DNA from 3 places in the Labrys sp. 22185 genome. Region 2 is predicted to be linked to each of the others. Evidence: riboswitches for the same ligand, from Rfam matches in the RefSeq annotation. Region 2 holds a riboswitch; each other region holds the start of a gene.
What was found. A riboswitch is a leader RNA that binds a small molecule or an ion and turns the genes downstream of it on or off. The one in region 2 is predicted to bind cobalamin.

Region 1: another riboswitch for cobalamin. It lies ahead of ACTJKX_RS02450 (ABC transporter substrate-binding protein); the one in region 2 lies ahead of bluB (5,6-dimethylbenzimidazole synthase).
Region 3: another riboswitch for cobalamin. It lies ahead of ACTJKX_RS19240 (DUF1636 family protein); the one in region 2 lies ahead of bluB (5,6-dimethylbenzimidazole synthase).

What each region holds. Positions count from the first base shown of each region.
Region 1 is NZ_JBQEPH010000001.1:532,337-538,043, forward strand. Features, by position in the region: gene ACTJKX_RS02435 (acyl-[ACP]--phospholipid O-acyltransferase) at 1-250, opposite strand, end outside; gene recQ (DNA helicase RecQ) at 425-2,269, opposite strand; gene ACTJKX_RS02445 (CobW family GTP-binding protein) at 2,551-3,519, shown strand; cobalamin riboswitch at 3,591-3,820, shown strand; gene ACTJKX_RS02450 (ABC transporter substrate-binding protein) at 4,013-5,056, shown strand; gene ACTJKX_RS02455 (FecCD family ABC transporter permease) at 5,058-5,707, shown strand, end outside.
Region 2 is NZ_JBQEPH010000001.1:43,370-49,076, reverse strand. Features, by position in the region: gene ACTJKX_RS00240 (hypothetical protein) at 1-898, shown strand, start outside; gene ACTJKX_RS00235 (TerB family tellurite resistance protein) at 891-1,526, opposite strand; gene bluB (5,6-dimethylbenzimidazole synthase) at 1,574-2,311, opposite strand; cobalamin riboswitch at 2,355-2,534, opposite strand; gene ACTJKX_RS00225 (cupin domain-containing protein) at 2,671-3,291, shown strand; gene ACTJKX_RS00220 (ABC transporter substrate-binding protein) at 3,585-4,526, shown strand; gene ACTJKX_RS00215 (ATP-binding cassette domain-containing protein) at 4,811-5,626, shown strand; gene ACTJKX_RS00210 (ABC transporter permease) at 5,623-5,707, shown strand, end outside.
Region 3 is NZ_JBQEPH010000009.1:169,848-175,554, reverse strand. Features, by position in the region: gene ACTJKX_RS19255 (molybdopterin cofactor-binding domain-containing protein) at 1-1,635, opposite strand, end outside; gene ACTJKX_RS19250 ((2Fe-2S)-binding protein) at 1,640-2,095, opposite strand; gene ACTJKX_RS19245 (hypothetical protein) at 2,287-2,652, opposite strand; cobalamin riboswitch at 2,748-2,964, shown strand; gene ACTJKX_RS19240 (DUF1636 family protein) at 3,073-3,456, shown strand; gene cobW (cobalamin biosynthesis protein CobW) at 3,453-4,487, shown strand; gene cobN (cobaltochelatase subunit CobN) at 4,487-5,707, shown strand, end outside.

The DNA.
Region 1 (5,707 bases), 490 kb from region 2:
CGACCCGGGCCTTGTCGTAACGGTCGGCCAATTGCCCCGCCAGACCCGACAGCAGCAGGCCGGGCAGCACGATCAAGGCACCGGCGATCGAGACCATGCTGTCGCCGCCTTCCATCGCGGCCGTTTCGGCAATGCCGTAGACCGCAAGGATGGTCAGGGCCTGCTTGATGAAATTGTCGTTGAAGGCGCTGAAGAACTGGCTCCAGAACAGGGGCCAGAAGCGGCGGGCGGACATCAGCGATGCGAGCATCGGTGTGGTTCCTGGATGGGCGCGTACCGGGCGCGGGAGAATCGCATTTTAAGTTAGCGTTCGTTCACTAACTTAAAATGTATGGTAAACGGCGTCAAGGAGGGGAGGGCTGGCTCATGTCCGGCCTGTGCGCCGCCGCACAGTGGCGTGAACCAGCGGTACCGAGCCGTCATCCTAGCCCTCGCGCCTGACGACTTCCAGGAAGACTTCGCCATAGCGCTCCAGCTTTGCCTGGCCTACGCCAGGCAGGGCCAGAAATTCCGGCAGGCTGCCGGGGCGCTCGCTCGCCATGGCTCGCAAGGTGGTGTCGGCGAAGATCATGTAGGGCGGCACGCCCTGCTCGCGGGCGAGGCGGCTGCGCTCCGCCCGAAGGGCGGCAAACAAGGCGCCGTCGCGTTCCGACATCTCGATCTCGCCGCGCCGGGCGCGTTTGGTCTCGGTGCTCTTGCGGGGGCGGTCGCGACGGAAGACGATCTGCCGCTCGCCCTTGAACACGGCTCGCGCCTCCTCGGCCAGGATCAGGGCGCCATGGGCCTCGTGGTTGACATTGACGAGGCCGGCCGCGGTGAGCTGGCGCAGCACCGACTGCCAGGTGCGCGCCTCGATGTCCTTGCCGGCCCCGAAGACGGGCTGGTTGTCATGGCCGAAGCGCTGGACCTTCTCCGTGACCTTGCCGGTGAGCACGTCGATAATATGGGCGGCACCGAACATCTGGCCGGTGCGGTAGATCGCGGCCATCGCCTTGACGGCGGCATCGGTGCCGTCCCAGCTCTCCACCGGCGAAAGGCAGGTATCGCAATTGCCGCAGCGGCCGGGATGGGTCTCGCCGAAATGGGCGAGGATTGCCTTGCGCCGGCACTCGGCGGTTTCGCAGATGCCGAGCAAAGCGTTGAGCTTGCCGAGTTCGACCCGCTTGACCGTCTCCGGCGCATTGCCCTCCTGGATCATGCGGCGGCGCTGCACCACATCGGCCATACCGTAGCTCATCCAGGCATCCGAGGGCAGGCCATCGCGGCCGGCGCGGCCCGTCTCCTGGTAATAGGCCTCCACCGAAGCAGGGATATCGAGATGGGCGACATAGCGCACGTCGGGCTTGTCGATGCCCATGCCGAAGGCGACCGTGGCGACCAGGCAGAGGCCTTCCTCCTCCAGGAAAGCGTCCTGGTTGGCGCTGCGAACAGCCGCTTCCAGGCCGGCATGATAGGGCAAGGCGCGGATATCCTGCTCGTTCAGCCATTGCGCCGTCTCCTCGACCTTGGCGCGCGACAGGCAGTAGACGATACCGCTATTGCCTTTGTGCCCGGCCAGAAAGGCCAGCAATTGCCGGCGGGCATTGTCGCGCTCGACGATGGCGTAGCTGATGTTGGGCCGGTCGAAGCTGGTGGCGAAGACCTCGGCCTGGTTGAGGCCGAGCCGCTCGATGATGTCGGCACGGGTGACCGGATCGGCCGTGGCGGTGAGGGCGATGCGCGGCACGCCGGGGAAGGACGCGGCGAGGCCGCCGAGCTCGCGATATTCAGGCCGGAAGTCGTGGCCCCATTGGCTGACGCAATGGGCCTCGTCGATGGCGAAGAGCGCGATGTCGGCATCGGCGATCAGGGCCTGGAAACCTTGCGTCGCCACGCGCTCCGGTGCGACGTAGAGGAGGTCGAGCTTGCCGTCCATCAGGGAACGGCGGACCTTGTAGGCCTCCTCGCGCGACAGGGAGGAGTTGAGCGGCGCCGCCCGCACGCCGGCCTGCTTGAGTGCCTCGACCTGGTCGCGCATCAGCGCGATCAGCGGCGAGACCACGATGCCGACGCCGCGCCGGCACAGAGCCGGGATCTGGTAGCACAGCGACTTGCCGGCTCCCGTCGGGAACAGCACCACCGCATCGCCCCCTCCGGTGACATGGCGCACCACCGCCTCCTGCTGGCCGCGAAAGGCGGCGTAGCCGAACACGCTATTGAGGATGGCGAGAGGATCTCGCGGAGAGGAGAGGGTCATGCCGGCAGGATGCACCTTGGTGCCTGATTCCATTGCAGGGTGAAGCGTGAGGCTTACCCGACAAGGGCCGTGATTCGAAAATTTCCCGCATGGATTTCCTCTGCTGGCAGACAAATCCGGTGGAATGATCACGGTCGAGAATGCCAGCAAGCCTCTGCCCACCTGCGTGGCGATTGCTGGGGTGACGATGGTGAGAGCTCGCTTGCGATTGCGATAGTTATGTTATAACGTTTCATATAAATCAAAATTCAATGAGGCCTCTCGGCAGCGACATGCTGTGGGGCATCCGCAACGGATCAAGGAATTCCGACATCATGCAGCCCGCGCCGCAGACACCCGTCACCGTCCTCACCGGCTATCTCGGGGCAGGCAAGACCACGCTTCTCAACCGTATCCTGACCGAGAGCCACGGCAGGAAATATGCGGTCATCGTCAATGAGTTCGGCGAAGTCGGCATCGACAATGACCTTGTCGTGGATACCGACGAGGAAATCTTCGAGATGAACAATGGCTGTATCTGCTGCACGGTGCGCGGCGACCTCATTCGCATCATCGAGGGCCTGATGCGTCGGCGCGACCGCTTCGATGCCATCCTGATCGAGACGACCGGGCTGGCCGATCCCGCACCGGTTGCCCAGACGTTCTTCGTCGATGACGATGTGCGCGCCAAGACCCAGCTCGACTCCATCGTCACCGTGGTCGACGCCCGGCATTTGCTCGGCGAGATCGAGACGGCGCATGAGGCGCAGGAGCAGCTTGCCTTCGCCGACACGATCCTCCTCAACAAGATCGATCTGGTCACGGCAGAGGAACTCGATCGGGTGGTGAAGCGGATCCGTCGCATCAATCCCACCGCCACTCTCCACGAGACCCGGCGTTGCGACATCGCGCTCGACAAGGTGCTCGGCCGCGGCGCGTTCGACCTCGACCGTATCCTCGAAGCCGAGCCTGATTTCCTCGAGGGTTTCCATGACCACGACCATGACGATCATGTCGGCAGCTTCGCTCTCGTGTCCCAGGAGCCGCTCGATCCCGGCAAATTCATGCCCTGGCTCAACATGATCGTGCAACAGTTCGGCACGGACATGCTGCGCCTGAAGGGCATCGTCGCCTTCGATGGCGATCCGCAGCGCTTCGTCGTGCAGGGCGTGCACATGCTGCTCGAAGGCGATCATCAGCGTGCCTGGAAGCCGGAGGAGGAGCGCCGAAGCCGCCTGGTCTTCATCGGCCGCAACCTGCCGAAGGACGTGATCGAACAGGGCTTCCTGGCCTGTCGGGCCTGACGCGGGAAGGCAGGGCACGGCATCAGGGGCCGTTCGCTTTGCATATTCGCTTGACCGCGGTCGTGACGCCCCGATAACTGTGCGGTGACGGTTCCCGTCGGATGCAAGTCCGTCGGGAGTAATAGGGAACACGGTTCGGCTTTCTAAAAGCCCATGCCGTGGCTGCCCCCGCAACTGTAGGCGGATTGCCAAGCATCCCCGTGGCGCGAAAGGCGCCATGCCACTGTGGGTCTCCCATGGGAAGGCAGATGCAAGGCCTTTATCCGCGAGCCAGGAAACCTGCCGTCATCTCGATCAATCCCATGTCACGGGCGGGGATGCCCGGAACAGGAGACAATGTGACGTTTCTTCCCGACGTTTCGGGCGCTTGCCCGCCTGTTCCCTCCGCTTCGCACGCTCACGTCCTTTGCCACGGTCTGGCCTGAGGAAACCTCACGGTATTCGGCTGGTGCTGAAGACCGCTGCTTCCCCTATCGCGAAACGAGAGAACGTCATGATCCTTTCAACGAGCAAGGCCCGCTGGTCCAGCTTCGCCGTCATGCTTGCGGCCAGCTTCGGCTTGGCGCTGGGTATCGATCCGGCGGCTGCGCAGGCAACGAAATATCCCCTCAAGCTCACCAATTGCGGCCGCACCGTCACCTTCGAGCATGCGCCGCAGCACACCGTTTCCGTCGGCCAGAGCAGCACGGAGGTTCTCTATCTCCTCGGCCTGGCCGACAAGGTCGTCGGCACGGCGGTGTGGTTCGGCCCTGTATTGCCCGGCTATGAAGCGGCCAATGCCAAAATTCCGCGTCTGGCCGACAATGATCCGAGCTTCGAAAGCGTGATCGCCAGGAAGCCGGATCTTGTGACGGCGCAGTTCCAATGGCATGTCGGGCCCAGCGGTATTGTCGGCAAGCCCGAGCAGTTCGAGGAACTTGGCATCCCGACCTATGTTTCGCCCGCCGATTGCGTTGGCAAGGACAATTCCAGCGGCGGCGATGGCACGCGCGGCACCCTCTTCACCATGGATCTGGTCTATCGGGAGATCACCGAGCTTGCCGAGATCTTCGACGTGCAGGAGCGCGGGGCGAAAGTCGTCGCCGAGCTAAAGGCGCGTGAGGAAGCCGCCCGCCGCAAGATCGCGGCCGGCGATGGCAAGGTCTCCGCCGCCTTCTGGTTCTCGAGCGCCAAGGTCGACGTCGATCCCTATATGGCCGGCAAGAACAGCGTGCCGGGCTATATCATGTCGGCGTTGGGTGTGCGGAACGTCGTGGAGAGCGAGGAGGAGTGGCCGAGCGTCGGCTGGGAGACCATCGCCAAGGCCGATCCGACCATCATCGTCGCCGGCCGGATGGATCGTCGCCGCTATCCGGCCGACGACATCGCCGTGAAGCTCAACTTTCTCAAGACCGATCCGGTGGCAAGCCTGATGCCGGCGGTCAAGCAGGGCCATGTCGTGGAGATGGACGTGCAGGCGATGCAGCCGAGCGTGCGCGTCGTCGAGGGCATCGAGATGCTCGCCGATGCCATCCAGCGTTTCGGCCTGAAGCGCTGAGATGAATCGCCCCGTCACACGATTACTGGCGATCGGGATGCTGGCGCTGGCGGTGCTCGTGCTGGCCCTCTGGCTGGGCGCCGCCATTGGCGAGACGGCCATTCCGATGGACGTCGTCGCCAAGACGGCCGCCAATCGCCTGTGGGGCGCCGGCTATGGTCTGGATCGCATCGATGAAGGCATCGTGTGGAACTACCGGCTGAGCCGCGCGGTCGTCGCGGCCTGCTGCGGCGCGGCCCTGGCGCTGTCGGGCGTCGTGCTGCAGTCGCTGCTGCGCAACGTCCTGGCCGACCCCTATGTCCTCGGCATCTCGGCCGGGGCATCGACGGGAGCGGTCGGGGTCGTCATCCTCGGCCTCGGGGCAGGGGTCCTGAGCCTGCCCGCCGGCGCCTTTCTCGGTGCGCTGACGGCCTTCGGCTTCGTCGCCTTGCTGGCGATGCGCTCGGGCCGCGGCACCGGCGCGGTGATCCTGGCCGGGGTCGCCGGATCCCAGCTCTTCAATGCCCTGACCTCCTTCATCGTTACCAAGGCGGCCAATGCCGAACAGGCGCGCGGCATCATGTTCTGGTTGCTGGGCAATCTCTCGGGTGTACGCTGGCCCGACGTCTGGCTGGCGCTGCCGGTCACGGCCGTAGGGCTGCTGGTCTGCCT
Region 2 (5,707 bases):
CGCCACGTTCCTGGCCGATCTGGAAAAGGCCGACCAGACCCTGGCCGAGGTCGGCGATAGCCCTGCCAAGCTGACGGTCGATCTCTCCGTCACCCGTTTCGACTGGAACGGCGACGGCACCATCGACGAACGCGACCATATCGGCGCAGCGATCTCGGACCTCGACGATGCCGGCAAGCCCAAACCCTTCATCGTCGCCTTCGACACGGCCGACGCCAAATGGCTGCGCGGCTATTGCAACTTCCTGATGGCCCTGACCAAGACCCTCTTGTCACACGACATGTCGCGCAGCTGGGACGCCGGCTTCGGCAGCCTGTTTCCGCGCGCCGTCAGCGGCCTTGCCAAGGCCAATGGCGTCGATGGCGACGACGGACTGGGCATGACCCTGTTCGGCACCAGCAAGCGCGACACCGATGCCATCGCCGACCTGATCAGCCTGGTGCACACCATAGACTGGCCGGTGTCCGACAAGGCGATGTGGCTGGAGGTACGCGGTCATTTCAAGACGGTAATCCGGCTCAATCGCGAGACCTGGGCGCTGATCGCCAAGGAAACCGACGACGACCACGAATGGCTTCCCGGCCCACGGCAAAAGAGCGGCGTGCTCCCCTCCCTCGAAGTGACGCAGGAGCGCATCGACTCGTGGCTCGCGCTGCTCGGGCAGGTCGACGAGGTGCTGGACGGTAAGCTCTTGATGCCGCATTGGCGCTTCGCCAAGGGCATCAATCTCGCCAGGGTGTTCGAGCAGCCCGGCAACTTCGACCTGGTGCTGTGGATCACCGGCCCGGGGGCCCTCCCCTTCCTCGACAATGGCAAGGTGATGGATGCCGAGGCCTGGGGACAGGCCACGCGCATCTTCGGCGGCGACGTCGCGAGCTACGCCTTCTATTTCAATTGAGCGAGCGCCCGGCTGCGGCATCCGGCGCGAGCAGGTGCCGCTTCAGGCGAACGATCGCCTCGCGCTGCAAATCGCTGGCCTCGCCATAGGCATTGGCGACCTCGGTCAGCATGTCGATGAGCTGCTGGCGCTCGGGCAAAGACAGGCGGGCGCGGAAAAGCGGCACCAATTCTTCGGCAACCGGCGTGAACACCCGGCCGCGATCCGTCAATTGCAAGGCCTGCTCATAGATACGCTCGCGGTCGCCGATCCCGAGCGGGTCGCTCATCAGGGCGAGGATGGTGTCCCGTTCGGCCCGGGTCAGCAACCCATTGGTGCGGACGAGCTGGATCATCAGGACGACGGCAGCGAGCCTGGGATCATCGATGGCCTTGAGCGAGACACGCTCCAGCGCCTGAGGCCGGACCGTGTCGGCGCCCCGGTCGAGCGGGAGGGGAACCACCTTCGGCACGGCCTCGAGCCGGCGTGCTGCCGCCGGCTTGCGGGCCTTGCCGCGCAACAGCCAGAACAGGCCGACGACGGCGGCCACAAACGCTCCGATCAGGATCGCCCTCGGCCCCTCCAGCAAGACCAGGCTGGTGATCAGCAAAGCAATGATCCAGATCGCATTCTTACGCAGGAAATCCATCGGCCGTCTCATCCGATCGGGACAGTGCGCATCCTGCGCCAGCCATCCTATGAACCTGCATCTCCCATAGCGGCCCGCATGGCGGCGAGCAAGGGATGGCCGGGCTGCCGGCCGTCCCAGCCGTCGAAGCTCAGCACAGCCTCCGGCGGCAGGCGCTGGCGCCAGCCCTTCACCTCCAATTCGGGTCGGGCATAGGCTTCGTGCACATAGCCCAGGCACAGATAGGCAACCGGAACCACCCGCTCGGGAATGCCCAGCGCCTCACGCAGGCGCGCCGGATCGACGATACTGACCCAGCCGACCCCGACCCCCTCGGCCCGTGCAGCCAGCCAGATATTCTGCACCGCGCAGACGGTGGAATAACGGTCCATCGCCATGTCATGGGTGCGGCCAAGCACCACCGGGCCGGCGCGGTCGGGATCGCAGGTGATGCATAGATTGACCGGCGCATCGATGATGCCTTCCAGCTTCAGCGCGCGATATTGCGCCTGCTTTTCAGGCGGGAACATTGCCACGGCCTCGGCATTGGCTTCCTCGAAGAGAGCCTGCACCTTGCGCCGGGTTTCGGGGCAGCGCAGCACGAGAAAACTCCAGGGCTGCATGAAGCCGACCGAGGGCGCGTGATGCCCGGCCGTGAGGATGCGGGCGAGGACATCATCAGGCACAGGCTGCGGGCTGAACTGGCTGCGAACGTCCCGCCGGGTGAAGATAGCGCGATAGACGGCTTCACGTTCGGCCGGCGAGAACGGCCCCGAGGGCGCGAGCGCCTCGTTGGATGGGTCCATCGTCATTCCCCTTGCGATGGCAATCGCCGCGCCGTCCGCGCACGCCGATCTATCGCCTCCGGCCGGTCTTCTGACTCGGGATCCACCCACCCGGACGCCTTCCCCGCAGAGCGAGTGGCTGAAACCTGCCCGGATAGTCCCCCTTACAGCGTTGGGCACGTCGCGGCCTCAAACCGCATTCCCGATTCTCCCGCAAGCGGGCACCGAAGGTCTTACGGATGTAGCATGGGAGACGCCGGCTGCCCAGCCGTGCGGGACGGCCATACCGGTCGACGGGCGGCAAAGTGGACAGGGCACGGGCTTGTGGCCTAGAATCGCCAGCCAGGCCCTCGGGCGATAGGCATCCTGGCAATCTCTGAATGAACAAAATCGATCTCAAACGGCGCGCCGGCGATCAGCCCGATCCCCTGGAACAGGCCAATCCCGTGCGGCTCGGCACCCGCCTTCGCCTGGCCCGGCAGACGAGGGGCTTGACGCTAAAGGCCCTGGCCACGGCCGCGGAGTGCTCGGAAAGCCTGCTGTCCAAGATCGAGAACGGCAAGGCCTCCCCCTCCCTGCCCATGCTGCATCGCCTGGTCGAGGTGCTCGGTACCAATATCGGCTGGATGTTCGAGGAATCAGACAGCGAGGAGGGCATCGTCTTTCGCGCCGGCACGCGCCCGCTGATCTCGCTGGACCCGCTCCGGCGCGGCGAAGGCATTTCGCTGGAACGGGTGATCCCCTATTCGCCCGGCCATCTTCTCCAGTGCAACATCCACCATATCGAAGCCGGCGGCGAGAGCGCCGGGCCGATCCAGCACCAGGGCGAGGAAGTCGGCTATGTGCTGGCCGGAACCGTGGAGCTGATGGTCGGCGAGCGCACCTTCAAGCTCTCCGTCGGCGATACGTTCGTGTTCAAGTCCGAACTGCCGCACTGGTATCGCAACACCGGAACCGAGCGCGCCAGCATCTTCTGGGTCAACACGCCCGCCACCTTCTGAGGAAACCTCGAGGAGCCAATAAAACACCTCTGCCATTCCCGGCGCCGCCGAAGGCGGCGGGAAGAGAATCCAGGGGCAAAAATGGAGCCCCTGGCCCTGGATCCCCTTCCCGGGGCCTTTGGTCCCGCCGGGGATGACATAAGCACTTCTTCTCCAGGCTCTGTGCCGTCGGCTTTTCAAGAATCCCTCAAACCATCATTCAAGTAACTTGACATGAATTCAAGTCTCTTGAATGATGCGGATGTCAGAACTGAGAATGAGCCCGGCACGGGCCATCCATGAAGGGAATTGAAATGCGGCTTTCAAAATATCTCGCCGGCTGCGCGGCGGCGGCAGCCCTGGCGCTGTCCCTCGGATCGGTGTCCGCTTCGGCCGACACTTTCGCCCTGGTCACCATCAACCAGCAGGCCCTGTTCTTCAACCAGATCAACGAAGGCGCAGAGGCCGCCGCCAAGGCGGCCGGCGCCAAGCTCGTCATCTTCAACGCCAACAATGTTCCAAGCGCCCAGAACGACGCGATCGAGAACTACATCACCCAGAAGGTCGACGGCATCATCCTGATCGCCATCGACGTCAACGGCGTGAAGCCCGCCATCACCGCCGCCAAGAAGGCCGGCATTCCCGTCATCGCCATCGATGCCCAGATTCCCGACGGCGACAATGTCTCCTTCGTCGGCGTCGACAATCTCAAGGCGGGCGAGGACATCGGCAAGTTCTATGCCGACTACGTCAAGGCCAAGCTGAATGGCACCGCCAAGATCGGCGTGGTCGGCGCCCTCAATTCCTATATCCAGAACCAGCGGCTGGACGGCTTCAAGAAGGCGGTGACGGCCAGCGGCCTCAAGGTCACCTTCCTCGACACCGTCGACGGCCAGAACGTGCAGGACGTGGCGCTGAGTGCCGCCGAGAACCTGATGACGGCCAACCCCGACATGACCACGCTCTATGCCACCGGCGAACCGGCCCTGCTCGGCACCGTCTCCGCCGTGACCAGTCAGGGGCGCACCGACGGCGTCAAGGTCTTCGGCTGGGACCTGACCAAGCAGGCCATCGAAGGCATCGACCAGGGCTGGGTGACCGGCGTGATCCAGCAGGACCCGGCCGGTGAAGGCAAGGCTGCGGTGGAAGCCCTGACCAAGCTCAAGAAGGGCGAGAAGATCGAGCCGATCATCAACGTTCCCGTGACGATCGTCACCAAGGAGAACGTCGACAAGTTCCGGGGCATGTTCAAGTAACGGGCCGACGGCGATTTCCTGATTAAGGTCGCGCTGCCCCTCACCTTACCTCTCCCCGTAAGAACGGGGCGAGGGGACTGCGATCGCGCATTTCATACCGAAAAGATCTCATCTCGCCCAACCGTTGGGCGAGATGACAGGGCTCAAGAATCGATCACAACGCTTGCGCCCCCTCGCCCCGTTCTTACGGGGAGAGGTAAGGTGAGGGGCAGCGCGAACTTTCGAGATTTGTGAAGTCTCATTCCCGAAGCCTCGGGACGGACTTTTCATTGCCAGGCGGAACCATGATGGACAGTGGCGAACCCTACCGCGTCAAGATGACCGGTATCTCCAAGCGATACAACACGATCCAGACCCTGGACGACGTATCGCTGATGCTCAGGCCCGGCGAGGTGCTGGGACTGGTCGGCGACAACGGTGCCGGCAAATCGACCCTGAGCAAGGTGCTCTCGGGCGCCGTGATCCCCGATTCCGGCACAATCGAGATCGACGGCAAGGTGCAGTCCTTCGCCTCCCCCGCCGATGCCCGCGCCGCGCGGGTGGAGATGGTCTATCAGGACCTGTCGCTGTGCGACAGCGTCGATGTCGCCGGCAATCTCTTCCTCGGCCGCGAGCCCCGGCACCGCATCCTCGGCGTGCCCTTCCTCGACCAGCGCCGCATGCATGGGCAGGCCCGTGACATGCTCGACAAGCTCGGCATCGTCATCGCCGATACCAGGCTGAAGGTCGAGAACCTCTCCGGCGGCCAGCGCCAGTCGATCGCTATCGGCCGCGCCGCTTCCTTCAACCCCTCCGTACTGATCATGGACGAGCCCACGGCTGCCCTGGCCGTCGCCGAAGTCGAGGCGGTGCTCGAACTGATCCGCACCGTCAGTGCCCGCGGCGTCAGCGTCATCCTGATCACCCACCGCCTGCAGGACCTGTTCCTCGTCTGCGACCGCATCCAGGTGATGTATGAGGGCCGCAACGTCGCCGAGCGCCGGATCGAGGCCACCAATATCGAGGAGGTGGTCAACCTCATCGTCGGCCGCAAATTCAACGCCCGCTCCGCCGGAGCCCCCAAGGACAACGCCTCCAAGGACAACGGAGCCCGCGCATGACGGCCTCATCCACCACCCCCGCCCATCGCCCCCGCGTCCACAAAGCCCGCTGGCGCGACAAGGCGATGGCGAACGGCAGCA
Region 3 (5,707 bases), on a different contig from region 2:
ATCCTGGCCGGCTGCCACCGCCATTTCGTCGATGAAGCTCTCCAGGGCGAAGGCATTCTGTGACGAGCCGACCGAACGCCAGAACATCACCGGCACATGGGTGTTCTTGAGGATGCAGTCGATCTGGGCCGCGCCGGAGCGGTAGGGCATGTTGGCGAGGCCCTCGACGGCGGAGGGCTCGACGCCGTTCTCCACCTTGCCCCAGCCGAGCGAGCGCTGGATGGAGCCGACGGCCGTGCGAACATGGATGGCCGCCGGCAGGCCGTCATCGCCAAGGGAGGCCTGGAAGCGGATGGCCGCCTGGGGGCGATAGCGGTCGTGGCGCATGTCCTCCTCGCGCGTCCACACCAGCTTGACCGGCTTGCCTACCGCTTTCGACACGGTCACGGCCTGCACGAGTTCGTCGTTGACGGCGCGTCGGCCGAAGCCGCCGCCGAGGAAGCAATTGTGGATCTCGACCTGGGAGGGGGCCACGCCGGCTGCCTTAGCGGCAAGCTGGAGCGCCATGTCGGGGTTCTGCGTGCCCATCCAGACCTCGACCTTGCCGTCATGGACATGGGCGGTGCAGTTGAGCGGTTCCATCGGGGCGTGGGCCAGGTGCGGCGCCTGGTAGAGAGCGTCGACACGCTTGCCGCGGGCGAGGGCGGTGTCGACGTCGCCTTCTTTGTGCGCCGTGACAGCGGGGCCGTCGAGCGCGGCGACATAGTCGGCGTCGAAGCGCTTGCTGTCCGTTTCGGCAGCCGGACCCTCCTCCCAGATCACCGGCAAGGCGAGCGCCGCTTCCTTGGCGCGCCAGAACCGGTCGGCCACCACGGCGAGGCCGCCCTCGATCGGCACCACGGCCAGGATGCCGCGGCGGCCCTTGACGGCGCTTTCGTCATGGGATTTCACGCGGCCGCCGAAGACGGGACAGGTCACCACGGCGGCATAGACCATGTCGGGCAGGCGGATATCGATGCCGAACTTCGCCGCGCCCGTCAGCTTGGGCGGCGTATCCAGGCGCGCCAGCGGCTTGCCGATCAGCGTGAACTGCTCGGGCGTCTTGATCGCCGGCTCCTTGGCCAGCGTGACCTTGGCGGCCTCGCCGGCAAGCTCGCCGAAGCGCAGGCTGCGATTGCTGGCCCGGTGCAGCACCTTGCCGGCATCGACGCTGCAGCTTTCGGCCGGCACCTGCCAGCGCGTAGCGGCGGCCTGCACCAGCCTTTCGCGGGCATTGGCGCCGGCCACCTGCAGGAATTCGCGGGAGCGGCGCACGGCGCCGGAACCGCCGGTGCCCATGCGCTTGTAGACGGTGTTCTCGCGCAGGTTCCGGCTGGCCGAGGCGTATTCGGGCCTCACCCTGGCCCAGTCGCAGCCGAGTTCCTCGGCGACGATCATCGGCAGGGCCGTGAAGATGCCTTCGCCCATTTCCGATTGCGCCACACGGATGATCACGGTGTCATCGGGCTCGATCAGGATCCAGGCGTTGATCTCGCCGTCCGTAGCCGTCCCGCCCCAGGGCTGGTCGGCAATGGTCAGAGCGTGGGCGGCATCGGGGATGAACCCGCCGATCATCAGGCCGCCGGCGGCCGAGAGGCCGATGGCGAGAAAGCTGCGCCGGCTCAGCGCGGCGGAGGTGCGGTCGATCGCGTTCATGGCCTCACCCCTTCATCAGTTCGGCGGCGCGGTGGATGGCGGCGCGGATGCGCGGATAGGTGCCGCAGCGACAGATATTGGTGATGCCGTTGTCGATATCCGCGTCGGTGGGCGCTGGCGTGTCCTTCAGGAAGGCGACGGCGGCCATGATCTGGCCCGACTGGCAATAGCCGCATTGCGGCACGTCCTCGGCCAGCCAGGCTTGCTGCACCGGATGCTTGCCGTCCGCCGACAGGCCCTCGATCGTGGTGATGGTGGCGCCGTCGACGTCACCGATCTGGGTCTGGCAGGAACGGATGGCGGCGCCGTTCACATGGACGGTGCAGGCGCCGCATTGGGCGATGCCGCAGCCGAACTTGGTGCCGGTGAGGCCGAGTTCATCGCGCAGGACCCAGAGCAAAGGGGTCTCGGGCTCGATGTCGAGCTGGTGGGTGGTCGAATTGACGGTGATGGCAACCATGGGCAGGCCTTCCAGCGGCTGATGCCGGGCAGAAGAACCGGGCCCATCGGCGTCGGCCTTCTGGTGGGCGATTGCGGGAAGGCCAAATTGTGGCGGCAATCATGGCGCCGGGGTGACGGGTAACGCAGACGTGAGAGTTTGTGCAGGCTGGAAACGATCGAGAAACGTCGCCGCCCGTTCGGAAGGCCCGACTATTGCTTGAACCAGATCCGGCTGTAGCCGAGCGCGTCGCCGGCGATGGCGACAAGAACGCCGACCGAGACGAGGATAAGGCCGATCATGAAGGTGCGCACGATGCGGCGATAGACCGGTCCCTCCAGTGAAGTGGGCGAGAGCATGCCCGCCAGCGCCCAGACCTGGAAGACGATGCCGCCCCCGATGAGAAAGACGGCTGCCAGGTCTTCCGGGATCCAGGTTCCCGGCTGCGAGGCCCAGTTGTTGAGGAAGCCGAGCGAGAAGGCGAGCACGACGCCGATAGCCGTCACCGAACCGCCGCGGAAGATGACGTCGATCTTTTGCGGCTCGGGCGGCGGTGCCGGCGGCTTCTCTTCGGGCATGGCAATCTCGTTGGTGCGGCGACGTTGCTGCCCTTTATGCCGGATTTTGCGCCTCCTTTGGAAGCGGGAACATTGACAAGCCTGTCCGCGCACCCCTTATGTCAGCCACGATCGGTCTCTCGTTAAGAGAGAAGAGGGAATGCGGTGCGGATAAGAGGAGGCCGGTCGACGGCTGCCTTGGATGCCAAAGCCGCGGCTGCCCCCGCAACTGTAAGCGGCGAGCGTCCCGCCTTGAGGCCACTGGGTGACCGGGAAGGCGGCGGGAGGCGATGAGCTGCGAGCCAGGAGACCTGCCGGTCGCACTGCTGTCACCGGTCCGGGCGGGGCGCCTCGGAGGCCGGTTCCGTCTACCCGGACGATCGCCGGCCATGCCGTCGGTCCCGCGCCCTCCATCCGCTCCGGCGGCGATGAACAGGGCCGATGCCAGAAACAACTCTCCCAGTCCGGCTGCTCGTCTGCGTGACCTGCAGGCGCGAGGGCGATGACCCCGAGGCGCCGCGCCAGGGCGCCCGGTTGCGCGATGCGCTCGCCGGCATGCTGCCCGAAAGCGTCGAGCTGCAACCTGTCGAGTGCCTGGGCAATTGCAAGCGCTCCTGCACGGTGGCTTTGTCGGCGCCCGGTAGCTGGACCTATGTCTTCGGCGACCTCACCGCCGAGAGCGGCCCCGACATTCTCACCGGCATCGGGCTGCTGGCCCATTCCACCGACGGCCTGATGCCCTGGCGCGGCCGTCCGGACGTCTTCAAGCGCAGCATGATCGCGCGCATCCCACCCCTATCAACCCTCAAGGACGCCGCCGAATGAACGCGCACACCAAGGTTCCCTGCACCATCGTCACCGGCTTTCTCGGGGCCGGCAAGACGACGCTGATCCGCAACCTGCTCGCCACCGCCAATGGCCGCAGGCTGGCGCTGATCGTCAATGAATTCGGCGATGTCGGCGTCGATGGCGACATTCTGAAGTCCTGCGGCATCGAGAGCTGCCCGGAAGACGCCATCGTCGAACTCGCCAATGGCTGCATCTGCTGCACGGTGGCCGACGATTTCGTGCCGGCTCTGGAGACGCTGCTGGCGCGTCCGAACGCACCCGAGCACATCGTGATCGAGACCTCCGGCCTCGCTCTGCCCAAGCCGCTGGTCAAGGCCTTCAACTGGCCGGCGATCCGCTCGCGCGTCACCGTCGACGGCGTCATCGCCGTGGTCGACGGTGCCGCGGTCGCAGCCGGCCGCTTCGCCGATGATCCGGAGGAATTGAAGCGCCAGGCCGAGGGCGATGCCTCCCTCGACCACGACAATCCGCTCGAGGAGGTCTATGAGGACCAGCTCCTCTGCGCCGACCTCGTCGTGCTCAACAAGGCTGATCTCCTCTCAGCCGGCGAGGCCGACAGCGTGGAGAAGGATATCGAGAAGACCGTGCCGCGTGCCGTCAAGGTGGTGCGCACCTCCGAGGGCCGCATCGATGCCGCCGTGCTGCTCGGGCTCGGGGCAGCGGCCGAGAATGATCTGGAGGCGCGTCCCTCCCACCACGATCACGAGGCCGAACACGACCACGACGATTTCGACACCTTCATCGTCGACCTGCCGGCCGTCCTCGACGCCGACGCCCTGGTGCGTAAGCTGAAGGCGGCGGCCGAGGAACACGATATCCTGCGCATCAAGGGTTTCGTCGCCGTCGACGGCAAGCCGATGCGCATGCTGGTCCAGGGCGTCGGCGCCCGTTTCTCGCAGCATTTCGACCGCGCCTGGGCGCCGGAGGAAACGCGTTCGAGCCGCCTCGTCATCATCGGCGAGAAGGGCATCGACCAGGCCGGCATCCGCAAGACGCTGGAGGGCTGATGCATCTGCTGCCGGCCGATACGCGTTCGCTCGATGCCAGCGAGGCCGCCGTCGATCTGGGTCAGGCACCCGGCGCGATCGTGTTTGCCTCGCTGACCGACAGCGACCTTGCCCTGGCAGCCGCTTCCGGCCTCGACGATTTGCGCCTGGCGCCGCTGCAGAAGCTGCGCCATCCGATGTCCGTCGACCTCTACATCGATCAGACGGCCCGCCATGCCAAGGCGATCGTGGTACGCCTGCTCGGTGGCCTCGATTATTGGCGCTATGGCGTGGAGGAACTGGCGGCGGCGGCGCGCACCTACGGCATCGCGCTCGCCCTCATTCCCGGTGACGACAGGCCCGACGGGCGCCTGTCTCAGCTCTCTACCGTGCCGCAGGAGGCGCTGGATCGGCTCGCCCAATACTGGCGTGAAGGCGGTCCGCAAAACGCCCGGGCGTCCCTGCTCTATGCCGCCAGGCTGGGCGGTCTCGATTTCGGCGAACCGGAAGCACCGGTGACCGTGCCGAAATACGGGGTGTTCCTGGGACCGCAGGCGTCTCGCCTGCTCTTGGAAACACCGCGCTCGCCAGAGGGACGAAGAGCAGGCGAGACGCCTGCGGTCCCGGGGAAGGCCGTCATCCTCTTCTACCGCTCCATCCTGCTCTCCGCTGACACCGCCCCCATCGAAGCCCTGGCGCGTGCGCTCGATGCCGAGGGGCTCGCCGCCACGGCGCTTTATGTCGGTTCGCTCAAGGACGGGGAGACGACGCAGTGGGTGCGCCGACAGCTTAGGGAACTCAAGCCGGCGGTGATCCTCAATGCCACCGCCTTTTCTGCCCTGGACGACGACGGTGCCTCGCCGCTCGACGTGGCCGGTTGTCCGGTCCTGCAGGTGATCACCTCTTCCTCGGCGCAGGAGGCCTGGGAGGCCTCGACCCGCGGGATGTCGGCCAGCGACCTTGCCATGCATGTCGCACTGCCGGAGCTCGACGGCCGCCTTTCGGCCGGCGTGATCTCCTTCAAGGCCGAACGCGAGGAGGGCGCCTTCACCCGCCTCGCCCATGCCCCCCATGACGAGCGCATCGCCGCAGTGGCCGCCAAGGCCGCTGCCTGGGCTCGGCTCGGCGCCAAGGCGCGGGCGGAGCGCAGGCTTGGCCTGATCCTCTCCAACTATCCGGGCGCGGATGGCCGTCTCGCCCACGCCGTCGGCCTCGATGCGCCCGCCTCGGCCCTGGCGATC